DNA from 4 places in the Pectobacterium odoriferum genome. Region 2 is predicted to be linked to each of the others. Evidence: predicted binding sites of a transcription regulator. Region 2 holds the regulator's gene; each other region holds the start of a gene.
What was found. Region 2 encodes CRP, which controls carbon source genes, mostly activating them, when cyclic AMP is high. Its sites were predicted from a motif close to ATGTGANNNNNNTCACAT; they were not measured.
Positions count from the first base shown of each region.

Region 1: the regulator CRP is predicted to act here: its motif matches at 677-694, upstream of EO763_RS21620 (PTS mannitol transporter subunit IICBA).
Region 3: the regulator CRP is predicted to act here: its motif matches at 1,893-1,910, upstream of EO763_RS18510 (iron-containing alcohol dehydrogenase).
Region 4: the regulator CRP is predicted to act here: its motif matches at 1,525-1,542, upstream of focA (formate transporter FocA).

Region 1 covers NZ_CP034938.1:4,793,948-4,797,387, reverse strand. Annotated here, with positions in the region: gene EO763_RS21625 (DUF3053 domain-containing protein) at 1-469, shown strand, start outside; gene EO763_RS21620 (PTS mannitol transporter subunit IICBA) at 906-2,813, shown strand; gene EO763_RS21615 (mannitol-1-phosphate 5-dehydrogenase) at 2,875-3,440, shown strand, end outside.
Region 2 covers NZ_CP034938.1:4,425,232-4,428,671, forward strand. Annotated here, with positions in the region: gene EO763_RS20015 (OsmC family protein) at 1-384, opposite strand, end outside; gene crp (cAMP-activated global transcriptional regulator CRP) at 758-1,390, shown strand; gene argD (bifunctional acetylornithine/succinyldiaminopimelate transaminase) at 1,549-2,775, opposite strand; gene EO763_RS20030 (aminodeoxychorismate synthase component II) at 2,895-3,440, opposite strand, start outside.
Region 3 covers NZ_CP034938.1:4,099,652-4,103,091, reverse strand. Annotated here, with positions in the region: gene EO763_RS18515 (dihydrodipicolinate synthase family protein) at 1-527, opposite strand, end outside; gene EO763_RS18510 (iron-containing alcohol dehydrogenase) at 596-1,732, opposite strand; gene dtnK (D-threonate kinase) at 1,969-3,297, shown strand; gene EO763_RS18500 (D-threonate 4-phosphate dehydrogenase) at 3,290-3,440, shown strand, end outside.
Region 4 covers NZ_CP034938.1:2,874,736-2,878,175, forward strand. Annotated here, with positions in the region: gene ycaO (30S ribosomal protein S12 methylthiotransferase accessory factor YcaO) at 1-1,162, shown strand, start outside; gene focA (formate transporter FocA) at 1,602-2,462, shown strand; gene pflB (formate C-acetyltransferase) at 2,520-3,440, shown strand, end outside.

The DNA.
Region 1 (3,440 bases), 370 kb from region 2:
GGCGGTGTCCGGCAGTTTAACGCCGATGTTGGGGCAAATTTCCCGTATTCGCGTCCCTAAAGACTATCTGGCACAGCGTGATGACCTTCGGCAATCCATTGGGGCAATGAACCTGTTGAGCCAGCACGTGCAGGCGGCGAAAGCGCAGGCAGACAATGCCCATCGGCTGCTAAAACAGCCCGAAGAAGTGCAAATACCCTATGAGCGGTTGTATGCACGCACGGTAATACAGCCCACCAACGCGCTGTTACCCGCCATTCCGAATGCGATTGCCTTCGCACAGAGCCTGATCCAGATCGGCGATTTCCTTCAGGCTCAGGGCGATCAGGCTGTGTTTAATGGCTCGTCTGTGCAATTCCGTACGCCGCAACAGGTGGCGCAATATAACAGCCTGGTGGCAGCGCTACCTCTACAGCAGCAGAATTTAATGAATGCGCTCAGAGGAATAACTGGTGTGAATTATCCCTAACCGCGTCGTGCCCCGACGCTTTAGCGATGCGATAGGGCAGAGAGGTATTCTGGATAAGATGTGTGTGGCTGGTGAGAGGGTAAAAATTAATTGTGATTAACATCACATAAATAAAACAAATACAGGCCTGTAAAACGTGACCAATGTCACATATTAGGCGCGGTGTTTGTCTAAAAATCTGTTTAGTTTTTCATTTTTAACGGTTTTTTGTGAAGTAAATCACCTATTTGTATCGTTGATGTAGGGTGGTTGTGTGATTTTTGTCACGTTACCGCCATGGAGTTGCGGTATGAAAACAGCGTGTTAGAGTCCGCGCTGCATACAGTAATAATGACGGAAGTCGTCTTGTGGTAATCGGTGTTTTTATTGCCACGCCGTCTCACGATAATTACCACGCGCTCTTATTGTCAGCGCGTTTCAATAGGGGTGTGTTTTTATGCTTTCACCAGATATTAAGATCAAGGTGCAAAACTTTGGTCGCTTCCTCAGTAATATGGTGATGCCCAACATTGGCGCATTTATCGCCTGGGGTATTATTACCGCGCTGTTTATCCCTACTGGCTGGTTCCCCAATGAAACATTGGCGAAGCTCGTCGGTCCGATGATTACCTATTTGCTGCCATTGTTGATTGGTTATACCGGCGGACGTCTGGTATTCGGTGAGCGTGGTGGTGTCGTGGGTGCTATTACGACGATGGGTGTGATCGTCGGGACCGATATCCCGATGTTCCTCGGCGCCATGATTGTGGGCCCGTTGGGCGGCTGGACGATCAAACGTTTTGACCGCATGGTCGACGGTAAAATCAAAAGCGGCTTTGAAATGCTGGTCAACAACTTCTCTGCCGGTATCATCGGTATGTTGTTGGCCATCCTGTCGTTTTTGGCAATTGGTCCGCTGGTTGAAGTCTTCTCTCAGGTGCTGGCTTCCGGCGTTAACCTGATGGTACAGAACAACCTGCTGCCGTTTACGTCTATCTTCGTTGAACCGGCGAAAATTCTGTTCCTGAACAACGCCATTAACCACGGTATCTTCTCACCGCTGGGCATTCAACAAGCGACGGAAACCGGCAAATCTATTTTCTTCCTGATCGAAGCGAACCCAGGTCCGGGTATGGGCGTGCTGATGGCGTACATGTTCTTCGGTCGTGGTAACGCGAAAGAGTCAGCGCCAGGTGCGGCGATTATCCACTTCCTGGGCGGGATTCACGAAATCTACTTCCCTTATGTGCTGATGAATCCGCGTCTGATTATTGCGGTGATTCTGGGCGGGATGACTGGCGTGTTTACGCTGAGCGTACTGGGCGGCGGCTTGGTTTCTCCTGCGTCTCCAGGCTCCATTCTGGCGGTGTTGGCGATGACGCCAAAAGGCGCTTACTTCGCTAACCTTGCGGCCATTGCAGCGGCTTTTGCGGTGTCCTTCATCGTGTCGGCGATTCTGCTGAAAAGCACCAAGCAAAAAGAAGAAGATCTAAGCGATGCAACGCGCCGCGTGCAGGAAATGAAAGCATCTTCTAAAGGCACGGCGACTAACGTCGGTGTCAGCGGTGATATGAGTACCGTGCGTAAAATCATCGTAGCGTGTGACGCTGGTATGGGTTCCAGCGCGATGGGTGCTGGTGTGCTGCGCAAGAAAGTTCAGGATGCCGGGCTGACCAGCATTTCGGTGACTAACAGCGCGATCAATAGTCTGCCGGACGATGTCGATCTGGTGATTACGCACCGCGACCTGACCGAACGTGCAATGCGTCATGCGCCGCAGGCACAGCACATTTCGCTGACCAACTTCCTTGATAGCGGTCTGTATAGCGATCTGGTGGCGCGTCTTACCGCAGCACAGGGGGCCGTGAAGTCTGAAGCCGTCGCGACGCCAGCACCTGCTGTCGCCGACGCACAGACTAACCTGTTCCAACTGGGCGCAGGCAATGTGTTCCTGAATCAGCATGCGACAAACAAAGAGCAGGCAATCCGTTTCGCCGGTGAACAACTGGTGAAAGGCGGCTATGTCGAGCCTGCGTATGTTGAAGCGATGCTGGAACGTGAAAAGCTGACTTCTACCTATCTGGGCGAATCGATTGCCGTGCCGCACGGTACGATTGAAGCGAAAGACCGCGTGCTGAAAACGGGCGTTGTCTTCTGCCAATATCCTGAAGGCGTTCGCTTTGGCGATGAAGACGATGAGGTTGCGCGTCTGGTTATCGGTATTGCCGCTCGCAACAATGAACATATTCAGGTCATCACCAGTCTGACCAACGCGCTGGATGATGATGCTGTCATTGAACGTCTGGCACAGACCCAGGATGTTCAGGAAGTGCTCGACTTACTCTCCGGTAAAAAGAGTGCCTAATTGATGTGGCTAGTGCCGCCTTCGGGCGGCCTCTTTTTATGTTTTTTTAAGGTTATGTCTCATGAAAGCATTACATTTTGGCGCGGGTAATATTGGCCGTGGATTTATTGGAAAATTGTTGGCCGATGCCAACGTCGAACTGACATTCGCTGACGTCAATCAGCCGCTGTTGGATGCCCTGAACAGCCGTACAAGCTATACGGTACGGATTGTCGGTGATAACACGCAGGTTGATACCGTCAGCAACGTGAGTGCCGTTCACAGCGGCAGCCAGGATGCCGTCGCACTGATTGCCTTGGCCGATCTGGTGACGACCGCTGTGGGGCCGCAGATTCTGGAAAAAATCGCCGGAACTATCGCTCAGGGGCTGGTTAAGCGTCATAACGACGGCAATACCCGGCCGTTGAACATTATCGCCTGTGAAAATATGGTGCGTGGCACCAGCCAGTTAAAACAGCATGTGCTGAAACTGCTGCCGGAAGGCCATCAGGAATGGGTTGTCGAGCATGTGGGATTCGTGGATTCCGCTGTGGATCGCATCGTTCCCCCTTCCGAAGCCGGTAGCGACGATGTGCTGGCGGTGACGGTAGAAACCTTCAGCGAATGGATTGTCGATAAAACCCAGTT
Region 2 (3,440 bases):
GCTATGCGTCACCTCAACGGCTTTGCCCAGCATCAGTGCCACAGAACAGTACTTTTCCGCCGACAGGGCGACAGCTCGCTCGACAGCTTTGTCAGTCAATCCTTTTCCCGTCACGATAAAATGCAGATTGATGTGGGTAAATAAACGCGGCGCGTCAGACCGACGCTCTGACGTTAATTTCACCTCACAATCCGCCACATCGTTGCGACCTTTTTGCAGAATCGACACCACGTCAATCGCGCTGCATCCTCCTACGGACATCAATACCATTTCCATCGGACTGGGCGCTTTATCGCCAGAATTGCCGTCCATCAATATCTGATGCCCTGATGCGGATTCGCCCAAAAACGTTAAGCCTTCAACCCATTTTACCCGAGCCTGCATGATGCCTCTCCACTAAAATTTTTTTGAAAATTTATATCGTTACTGTACAAAAATCAGCGTTAATCAGAGCTTTGTCATGCTGAAGCGAGACAACACAAGACACATCCTTAAAGCTGTGTTAAAACGAAAATAGAATAGACCTTTTCTGGACAAACCCAGAAACGAAGAAGATGATTACGTGGCCAGATATACCCAGCCACGTTTACGATGCGGCAAGGCAGCAACCGGAAAATCAAGGGTACAGTGGTTCCAGTATATTCCCTGACGTCATTCTGCCTAGACTGAATTTTATTTTTTAGCAGTTAAACACGCCGTACAGGGAACTCTGACCCCTGTAATTTGCGCAGTGAATTACAACAGAGGATGATAGCGAATGGTTCTCGGCAAACCGCAAACAGACCCAACTCTCGAATGGTTCCTTTCCCATTGTCATATTCACAAGTATCCATCGAAGAGCACACTGATTCACCAAGGTGAAAAAGCAGAAACACTTTACTACATCGTGAAAGGCTCTGTCGCAGTGCTAATCAAAGATGAAGAAGGCAAGGAAATGATCCTCTCCTACCTCAATCAGGGCGATTTTATCGGCGAGCTCGGCCTGTTTGAAGAAGGTCAGGAACGCAGTGCCTGGGTTCGGGCAAAAACCGCCTGTGAAGTGGCTGAAATTTCCTATAAAAAATTCCGCCAGCTCATCCAGGTTAACCCAGATATTCTCATGCGTCTGTCTGCGCAAATGGCAAGCAGACTTCAGGTTACCTCTGAGAAAGTCGGCAACCTCGCCTTCCTTGATGTAACCGGCCGTATTGCCCAAACCCTACTCAACCTGGCCAAACAACCTGATGCCATGACGCATCCAGATGGCATGCAAATTAAAATTACCCGTCAGGAAATTGGGCAAATCGTTGGCTGCTCGCGTGAAACCGTGGGCCGCATTCTGAAAATGTTAGAAGACCAGAACCTGATCTCTGCACACGGTAAAACGATTGTCGTTTACGGCACTCGCTAAACCCCTGTCGCGGTACCCTACCAATAAAAAAGCGTGAAGCCTCGGCCTCACGCTTTTTTTATGCCGTGCCATCCCTGCCGCCACCCTTACGGGCCGTCGCAAGCGACGTTGAAAAACGTTCTCTACGTTTTTTTATCACTGCGCTTTTGGGAGCGTAATCAGTTTGCTGTGTTAACGACCTGCGCGACGGCTTTGGCGAACTTCGCCATCCCCTGCGCAATATCGTCTTCATCAATGATCAAAGACGGTACAAAGCGGATCACGTTAGGCCCAGCCATCAGTACCATAAGCCCCTGGGCCGTTGCGGCAGCCAGGAACTCGCCCGCGCGACCGTGCCATTGCGGTTTCAGTTCTGCACCCAGCAGCAGCCCCATACCGCGAACCTGTTCGAATACACCGTACTGCTGATTGATTTTCTCAAGCTCACTGACAAAGCGATCGTGACGATCCGCCACGCCTGACAACACGTCCGGCGTGTTAATGATATCCAGCGCGGCTTCCGCCACCGCACAGGCCAACGGGTTGCCGCCATAGGTGGTGCCGTGTACCCCAACCGTCATGGCCGATGCGATCTCTTCCGTCGTCAGCATCGCACTAATCGGGAACCCGCCGCCCAATGCTTTAGCCGTTGTGAGAATATCCGGCGTAATACCGTAATGCATGTAGCTGAATAATTTACCGGTACGCCCCATCCCGCTCTGCACTTCATCAAATACCAGCAGCGCCTTGTGCTGATCGCACAGATCGCGCACGCCTTGTAAAAACTCAGGCGTCGCAGGCGTAATTCCACCCTCGCCCTGAATCGGCTCCAGCACGACCGCACAGGTGTGATCGTCCATCACTGCTTTCACCGCAGCCAGATCGTTGAAGGGAACATGGACAATGTCCGCAGGTTTAGGCCCGAAACCATCAGCATATTTAGGCTGTCCGCCAACCGAGACGGTGAACAGCGTCCGGCCATGGAACGCATTGTAGAAGGCGATGATCTTGGTTTTATACGGACTATGGCGTTTAACCGCATAGTGACGCGCCAGCTTAAAGGCGGCTTCGTTAGCCTCAGCGCCGGAGTTAACAAAGAACACGCGGTCGGCAAAAGTGGCATCAATCAATTTGCTGGCGAGGCGTAGCGCAGGCTCATTAGTGAAAATATTGCTGGTGTGCCACAGCTTTTCACCCTGCTGCTGCAACGCGTTCACCAATGCAGGATGGCAGTGGCCCAACGCCGTGACCGCAATACCGCCGGAGAAATCGATATACTCGCGGCCTTCCTGATCCCAGACGCGGCTCCCTTTACCTTTCACAGGTACAAACTTCGCGGGTGCATAAACCGGCAAAATCACTTTATCGTGAGTATCCCGTGTCACTGCTTTCTGCTCTGCTACCATTTGCTGCCTCACTCTGCTGTCCATCATGTCGAAATGAAAATATAGTCAATAAATATGCATAAAAAATCAATTCCAGGCAATATTAAATCAGCTACTGAAGAGAATAACTTTCTATATGGCTAAATTTTAAGGAAATTATCCAAAAGCTGATGCCCTTGCTGGCTAAGAATGCTCTCTGGGTGAAATTGCACCCCTTCCAACGGCAATGCGCGATGGCGAATCCCCATAATCTCATCACGCTTGCCTTCATGTTCGCTCCAAGCCGTGATCTCAAAGCAATCAGGCAGTGATGCGGCATCAATAATGAGTGAATGATAGCGGGTGACCGTCAAAGGGTGAGCCAGCCCCGCGAAAACCCCCGTATCGCTATGCGCAATCGTTGAGGTTTTCCCGTGCATGACCTGCCGTGCTCGCACCACACGCGCGCCGAACGCCTGCCCCATCGCCTGATGGCCAAGACACACGCCCAGAATAGGCAGTTTATCGGCAAAGTGACGGATAGCAGCTAGCGAAATGCCCGCCTCATCCGGCGTACAAGGGCCAGGTGAAATGACCAATCGCTCAGGCGCAAGTTGCTCAATCTCTCGTAGCGTCAGTTCATCATTACGCTTCACCACGACCTGTGCGCCAAGCTCACAAAAGTATTGGTAAAGGTTGTAGGTAAA
Region 3 (3,440 bases), 330 kb from region 2:
ACGTAGCCACTCAGGCTTTCATAGCTGCCTGCGCTGTCTTTAATGCCGATGATGTTCGGGTGATCCGCCAGCGTGCGGACGGTTTCCGGTGCCAGCGTATTCCCCGTGCGTGCAGGAATATTGTAGAGAAACACCGGCACAGTCAGCGCATCGGCGACGGTGGTGTAGTGGGCGATCAGTTCTTCCTGTTTGAGTGGGATGAAATACGGGGTGATGACCGAAACGGCATCAACACCCAGCGCGGCGATGCGCTTGCCGAGCTTGATGGTTTCCCGCGTGGAGATTTCACCGATGTGGCCGACAACCGGCACTTTTCCGGCAGCTTCATCAACGCAGGTTTCCGTGACGGCGACTTTCTCATCGGTGTGCAGAACGAAAAACTCACCGTTGGTGCCGTTACAGAAAATACCGTTGCCGTAGCGCATCTGGCGCTGAACCTGAAGACGCATGGCAGCGGGGTTAAATTCGCCCTGGTTATCAAACGGCGTGACGATGGCAGTTAGTACGCCGGTAATATTTTTACTCATTGTTCTTCCTCGTGACACGTAATCAAAAAGATGAAAATTTAAAACCGTTCTACCTAAACCCGTGCGTTTTAAAACAGGGTCAGATAAACCTCACGGACATCGTCGGCGCTGACCTGTGTCGGCACATTTTTCATCAGGCGCTGAACCTGTAACGCGGCATCAACCAGGTACGGCAGGTGGTCTTTTTCCACACCGAGCTGCTGTAAGGTGTTAGGCAGATTGAGTCGTTTAACCAATTCGCTGAAGTAGGTCACCAGCGCCTGCGCTTTTTCCGCTGTACTGAGCGTCAGATCGGCATCCGGCAGCAGGTCATACGCCTGTGCGAATTTGTCCTGTGCGGCGTCCTGCACGAAACGCATGCAAGGGGCGAGCAGGATGGCGTTCGCCACGCCGTGCGGGATGTGGTACTTGCCGCCCAGCGGGTAAGACATGGCGTGAACCAGATGCGTACCGGAGTGGGCGATGGCAGCACCGCCGTAATAGGACGCCCACAGCATGTTCAGCTTGGCTTCCATATTGCTCGGCTCGCGCACGGAGATTTCGAGGTTGGCAAACAGCTTTTTCAGGCCAATCAGCGCGTAGTTGTCGCTCACCGGGTTGGCGATCGTCGAGGTGAAGCACTCGATCAGGTGGCAGAGTGCATCGATACCGGTTGAAGCGGCGATATGCGACGGCATGCTGATCGTCAGCTCCGGCACCAGCGCAACGTAATCCGGCAGCATCACCGGTGTAATAATGCCGACTTTGGTCTCTTTTTCCGGGATCGCCAGAATGGCATTTGGCGTGGCTTCTGAGCCGGTTCCTGCTGTGGTTGGGATAAGCAGGGATGTCGTGCGGCGAGTCGGTTTCTCTCCTGCCAACAGGCTATCCAGCGTGACGGTGTCATCGCCCGCGCACAGCACGGAAAGCAGTTTGGCGACATCCAGTACGCTGCCGCCGCCTACGCCGATGACCAGATCGGTTTGGATTTGATTGAGCTGGCTCAGTATCTGGGCAACGTCGTGCTGGCTCGGCTCGGCAGGAACATGATCAACCAACAGAACCTGCGGAACGGCTTGCTTCACTTGTGCGATCAGCGCCTGAACGTCAGGCAGCCCGACGATGTTTTTGTCGGTGACAAATAAAACGTGCTGTTTCCCTGCCAACAGGTGACTGATGTCCTGAAGTACCCGGTAACCGCTGAGGATAGTGCTATTGATGTTCATGCTTATTACCTTGCCTTTTCTCTTTCGCCATAGCGTTATCGCTATGATGATACTGGTTGTGGTGATGATTAGTTTCAGTCAAATGGCGTAGTTCTCATCACGTGTAAACACCATTTGCCACATTTCGGTGATAATTTATAGGTGAAATTCCTTTTAAATAATTTGATATTGCTCACATATAATCAAATGTGATTCAATATAATCATTGTCAGGTAATCATGAACCGGGGATGAGGTATGTCAAACGTGCCGCAATCAGCAGAACAGGTATTAGTGGTCGCTGATGATTTTACGGGTGCCAATGATGCGGGCGTCGGTCTGGCGCAGCACGGTGCGCGGGTTAGCGTCGTATTTGACGTTAATAAACTGCATGCGGATTTACTGGGCGATGCGGTGGTGATCAACACCGATAGCCGTGCGGCGAGCGAAGAGACCGCATTCCAGCGTACCACCGCAGTGGTTGAAGCATGGTTGGCTGTTGGAGGACAGGGTTGGATCGTTAAGAAAATCGACTCAACGCTGCGTGGGAATCTGGGTGCGGAAGTTACCGCAGCTCTCTTTGCTACGGGGACACCTGTGGCGCTGATTGCCGCCGCGTCACCAACATTGGGGCGCGTGACCCGCAAAGGTGAAGTCTGGGTGAATGGGCGCCTGCTTACCGATACAGAATTTGCCAGCGACCCAAAAACACCGGTGGCTTCGGCGTCTATCGCTACCCGTCTGGCAGAGCAAACCGCTTTATCCGTAGCGGAAATACACCTTGATGAGGTTCGTCAGGCTAATTTAGCCGACCGTTTGCAGCAGTTGGCGGACGAGGGTGTACGTCTGATTATTCTTGATACCGACGAGCAGGACGATCTGACGCATATCGTTCACGCCGCCAGAACGTTGCCATTTCGCCCCTTGCTGGTCGGCTCGGCGGGCCTGAGCGAAGCGCTGGCAAATACGCATAATTTTACGCGTAAGACCGAAAGGCCGCTGCTGGCTGTCGTCGGGTCGATGAGCGATATTGCTCAAAAACAGATTGCGGCCGTCAGACTGCGCAGCGATGTCACGCTGGTTGAGATTGATATCAACGCACTTTTTTCACCCGATTCATCCACCGTCATGGCATCTCAGTGTGAGGACGCGGTGAAGGCGCTGATGAACGGTAATCACTGCATTATTCGTACCTGTCATGACGAAAATCAGCGCTTCGAGCTTGACGCGCGGTGCCAGCAGCTTGGGCTTAGTCGACAGCAGCTTGGCGAAACGATCAGCCACTATCTGGGGGAACTTACGCGCAATAGTGTTCAGGCGCTAGACAGCCTGACGGCGGACAGTGCTAACCGGCGCTTGCTGGGTGGGCTGTATTTATCCGGTGGTGACATTGCAATTGCCGTGTCAACCGCACTGGGCGCGACCGGTTTTCAGATTAAGGGGCAAATTGCTTCCTGTGTGCCCTGGGGATACCTGCTGAACAGCGTTGTCGGCATGACCCCTGTGATGACTAAAGCGGGGGGTTTTGGCAACGAAACTACTTTGCTCGACGTTTTACGTTTTATTGAGGAGAAGGTCAGTGAGTAAAATTATTGCGGTAACGATGGGGGATCCGGCAGGGATTGGACCGGAAATTATTATCAAATCGCTGGCCGAAGGCGAGCTTTCCGGCGCATCCGCCGTGGTGGTGGGCTGCGTACAGACGATGCGACGTATTCTGGCGCTGAATA
Region 4 (3,440 bases), 1.6 Mb from region 2:
TGAGCGCAGCATCAAAAACCGCATCATTGCCGAATCCATCAGCCTGCCAGAAATTCCGCAAGAGGTGCTTAACCGCTACCCAGGCGTGGTCGAAGCGATTGCAACGCTGGAAAAAGAAGGTTTCCCGATTTTCTCTTACGATGCCTCACTGGGCGGGAAATATCCGGTTATCTGCGTGGTGCTGTTTAACCCCGCTAACGGCACCTGTTTTGCCTCCTTCGGCGCACATCCTGACTTCGGCGTGGCGCTGGAGCGTACCGTTACCGAGCTGCTGCAAGGTCGTGGCCTGAAAGATCTGGACGTGTTCACCCCACCGACGTTCGATGATGAAGAAGTTGCCGAGCACGCCAATCTGGAAACCCACTTTATCGATTCCAGCGGTCTGATCTCCTGGGATACGTTCAAGAAAACAGCGGATTATGAATTTGCTGACTGGAGCTTTAAAGGATCGACGGAAGAAGAATTCGCTACATTGATGGCGATCTTCAAGCAGGAAGATAAAGAAGTCTACATTGCTGACTATGAGCATCTGGCCGTTTATGCCTGCCGCATCATCGTACCGGGAATGTCGGACATCTACCCTGCTGACGATCTGTTGCTGGCCAATAACAGCATGGGGGCTCATCTGCGTGACACGCTGCTGGCGCTGCCTGACAGCAAATGGGAAAAAGAAGACTATCTGACTCTGTTGCAACAGTTGGATGACGAAGGGCTGGATGATTTCACCCGCGTACGCGAGCTGCTTGGTATTGCCACTGGCAAAGATAATGGCTGGCTCACTCTGCGCGTTGGCGAATTGAAAGCCATGCTGGCTCTGGCTGGCGGCGATCTGGATCAGGCTCTGACCTGGACAGAGTGGACGCAGGATTTCAACGACTCCGTCTTTACGGCACAACGCAGCAATTATTACCGTTGCCTGCAAACGCTGCTGTTACTGGCGCAAGAGCCTGAACGCGATCCAGCAGAATACTACGATGCCTTTATCAAAATGTACGGCAGTGAGACGGTCGATGCCGCCAGTGCCGCCGTTGCTGGCGAAGCCTGCTTCTATGGTCTGTTTGCCGTGGATGACACCTTTGCTTCTTTACCTGCACACCGATCGCTGCTAGCCGCCTATGAAAAACTGCAACAGGCGAAACGTCGTTATTGGCAAGCAAAATAATGCCAGAGTGATGCAATCAGCACGCATTTTATATCGATGAGTGCGATTGAGTACAAATAGCAACCGAAAAATAGCCCTTTATCTTAAAGGGCTATTTTATTGTCCAAAGGGCAATATTTATTATTCGTAATGCATAATCAGAACATTGTTATTGAATGGTGAAGTTTTAATTAAATTACATCGACAAGGTGGTACTGAAATTCTACAAAACATGATTTTTATTAACGCTAAATCGGTAGGTTTAACGTATGCCATTCAACTCTTTTTGTAAAATTTAAAATATTTTTTCATTATAAAATTCAATAGCTTAACCATAAAACCTCGGTATTCCACCCTCCCCACCAACCTGTTAATTTCTTGCAATATGATCCACGTCAAATTTTACCGTATACTGCTTTGTTAGTATCTCAACGCTGATAATTTTTAAGAGAGAGTTAGTGTGAAAGCTGACAACCCCTTTACTCTATTACTCCCGGCCGCCATGGCAAAAGTTGCTGAAGACGCCGGAGTCTATAAAGCTACAAAACAACCGTGTACGACGTTTTATTTAGCGATCACTGCGGGTGTGTTTATTTCGATCGCCTTCGTCTTTTATATTACGGCTACCACGGGGACCGCGACGATTCCTTTCGGCATCGCGAAATTGATCGGTGGTATCTGTTTCTCCCTTGGCCTCATGTTGGTTGTCGTCTGCGGTGCGGACTTGTTTACCTCAACCGTTCTCATCGTGATTGCCAAAGCCAGTGGACGTATTACCTGGAAACAACTAGCCTGTAACTGGGCAAATGTCTATGTCGGCAACCTGATTGGCGCGCTTTTCTTCGTTGGGCTTATCTGGTTCTCGGGAGAGCACATGGTCGCAAACGGTGCGTGGGGCCTCAACGTCCTACAAACGGCAGAACACAAACTTGAGCACACGTTCGTTGAAGCGCTGTGTCTGGGGATTCTAGCCAACCTGCTGGTTTGTCTGGCCGTGTGGATGAGCTATTCCGGCCGTACGCTTACCGACAAAATGTTTGCCATGATTCTGCCTGTTGCCATGTTCGTTTCCAGCGGCTTTGAGCACAGTATCGCCAACATGTTCATGATTCCTATGGGCATTGTTATCAAAAATTTTGCGGCCCCAGAATTCTGGAATGCAATCGGAATGGTGCCGTCTCAGTTTGAACATTTAACCGTTAGCCACTTTATTACCAATAACCTGATTCCCGTCACCCTGGGGAACATCATCGGCGGCGGCGTAATGGTCGGTTTGACATATTGGGTAATTTATTTGCGCGGTGGAGACAAGCACCACTAAGGTGCAATCGGCCGCAACGTCGGGTTTTAAGAAATCCATATCAAAGGTAGGTGTAAAATGACCGAGCTGAATGAAAAATTGGCCAATGCATGGCAAGGCTTTAGCAAAGGTGAATGGCAGGATAACGTCAACGTTCGTGACTTTATCCAGAAAAACTACACGCCGTATGAAGGTGATGAGTCTTTCCTGGCTGGCGCAACCAAAGCGACCTCAGCGCTGTGGGACAGCGTCATGGAAGGCATCAAACAGGAAAACCGTACTCACGCGCCTGTTGATTTTGATACCAATGTTGCTGCAACTATCACGTCTCACGATGCGGGATACATCAACAAAGGTCTGGAAAAAATCGTTGGTCTGCAAACTGATGCTCCGCTGAAACGTGCGTTAATTCCGTTCGGCGGCATCAAAATGGTTGAAGGCTCATGCAAAGTTTACGGTCGTGAACTGGATCCTCAACTGAAAAAAATCTTCACTGAATACCGCAAAACGCACAACCAGGGCGTGTTCGATGTTTACACCCCAGATATCCTGCGTTGTCGTAAATCAGGCGTTCTGACTGGTCTGCCAGATGCCTACGGCCGTGGCCGTATCATCGGTGACTACCGTCGCGTTGCGCTGTACGGTATCGACTACCTGATGAAAGACAAATTTGCTCAGTTCACTTCTCTGCAATCAAAACTGGAAAACGGCGAAGATCTGGAAGCAACAATCCGTCTGCGTGAAGAAATTGCCGATCAGCATCATGCACTGAGCCAAATTAAAGAAATGGCAGCTAAATACGGCTGTGATATTTCTGGCCCAGCAGCGACAGCTCAAGAAGCCGTACAGTGGACTTACTTCGGCTACCTGGCTGCAGTGAAATCACAGAATGGTGCAGCAATGTCCTTCGGACGAGTTTCCACCTTCCTGGATATCTACCTTGAGCGCGATCTGGCAGCAGGCAAAATCACTGAGGAAGAAGCTCAGGAAATGATTGAC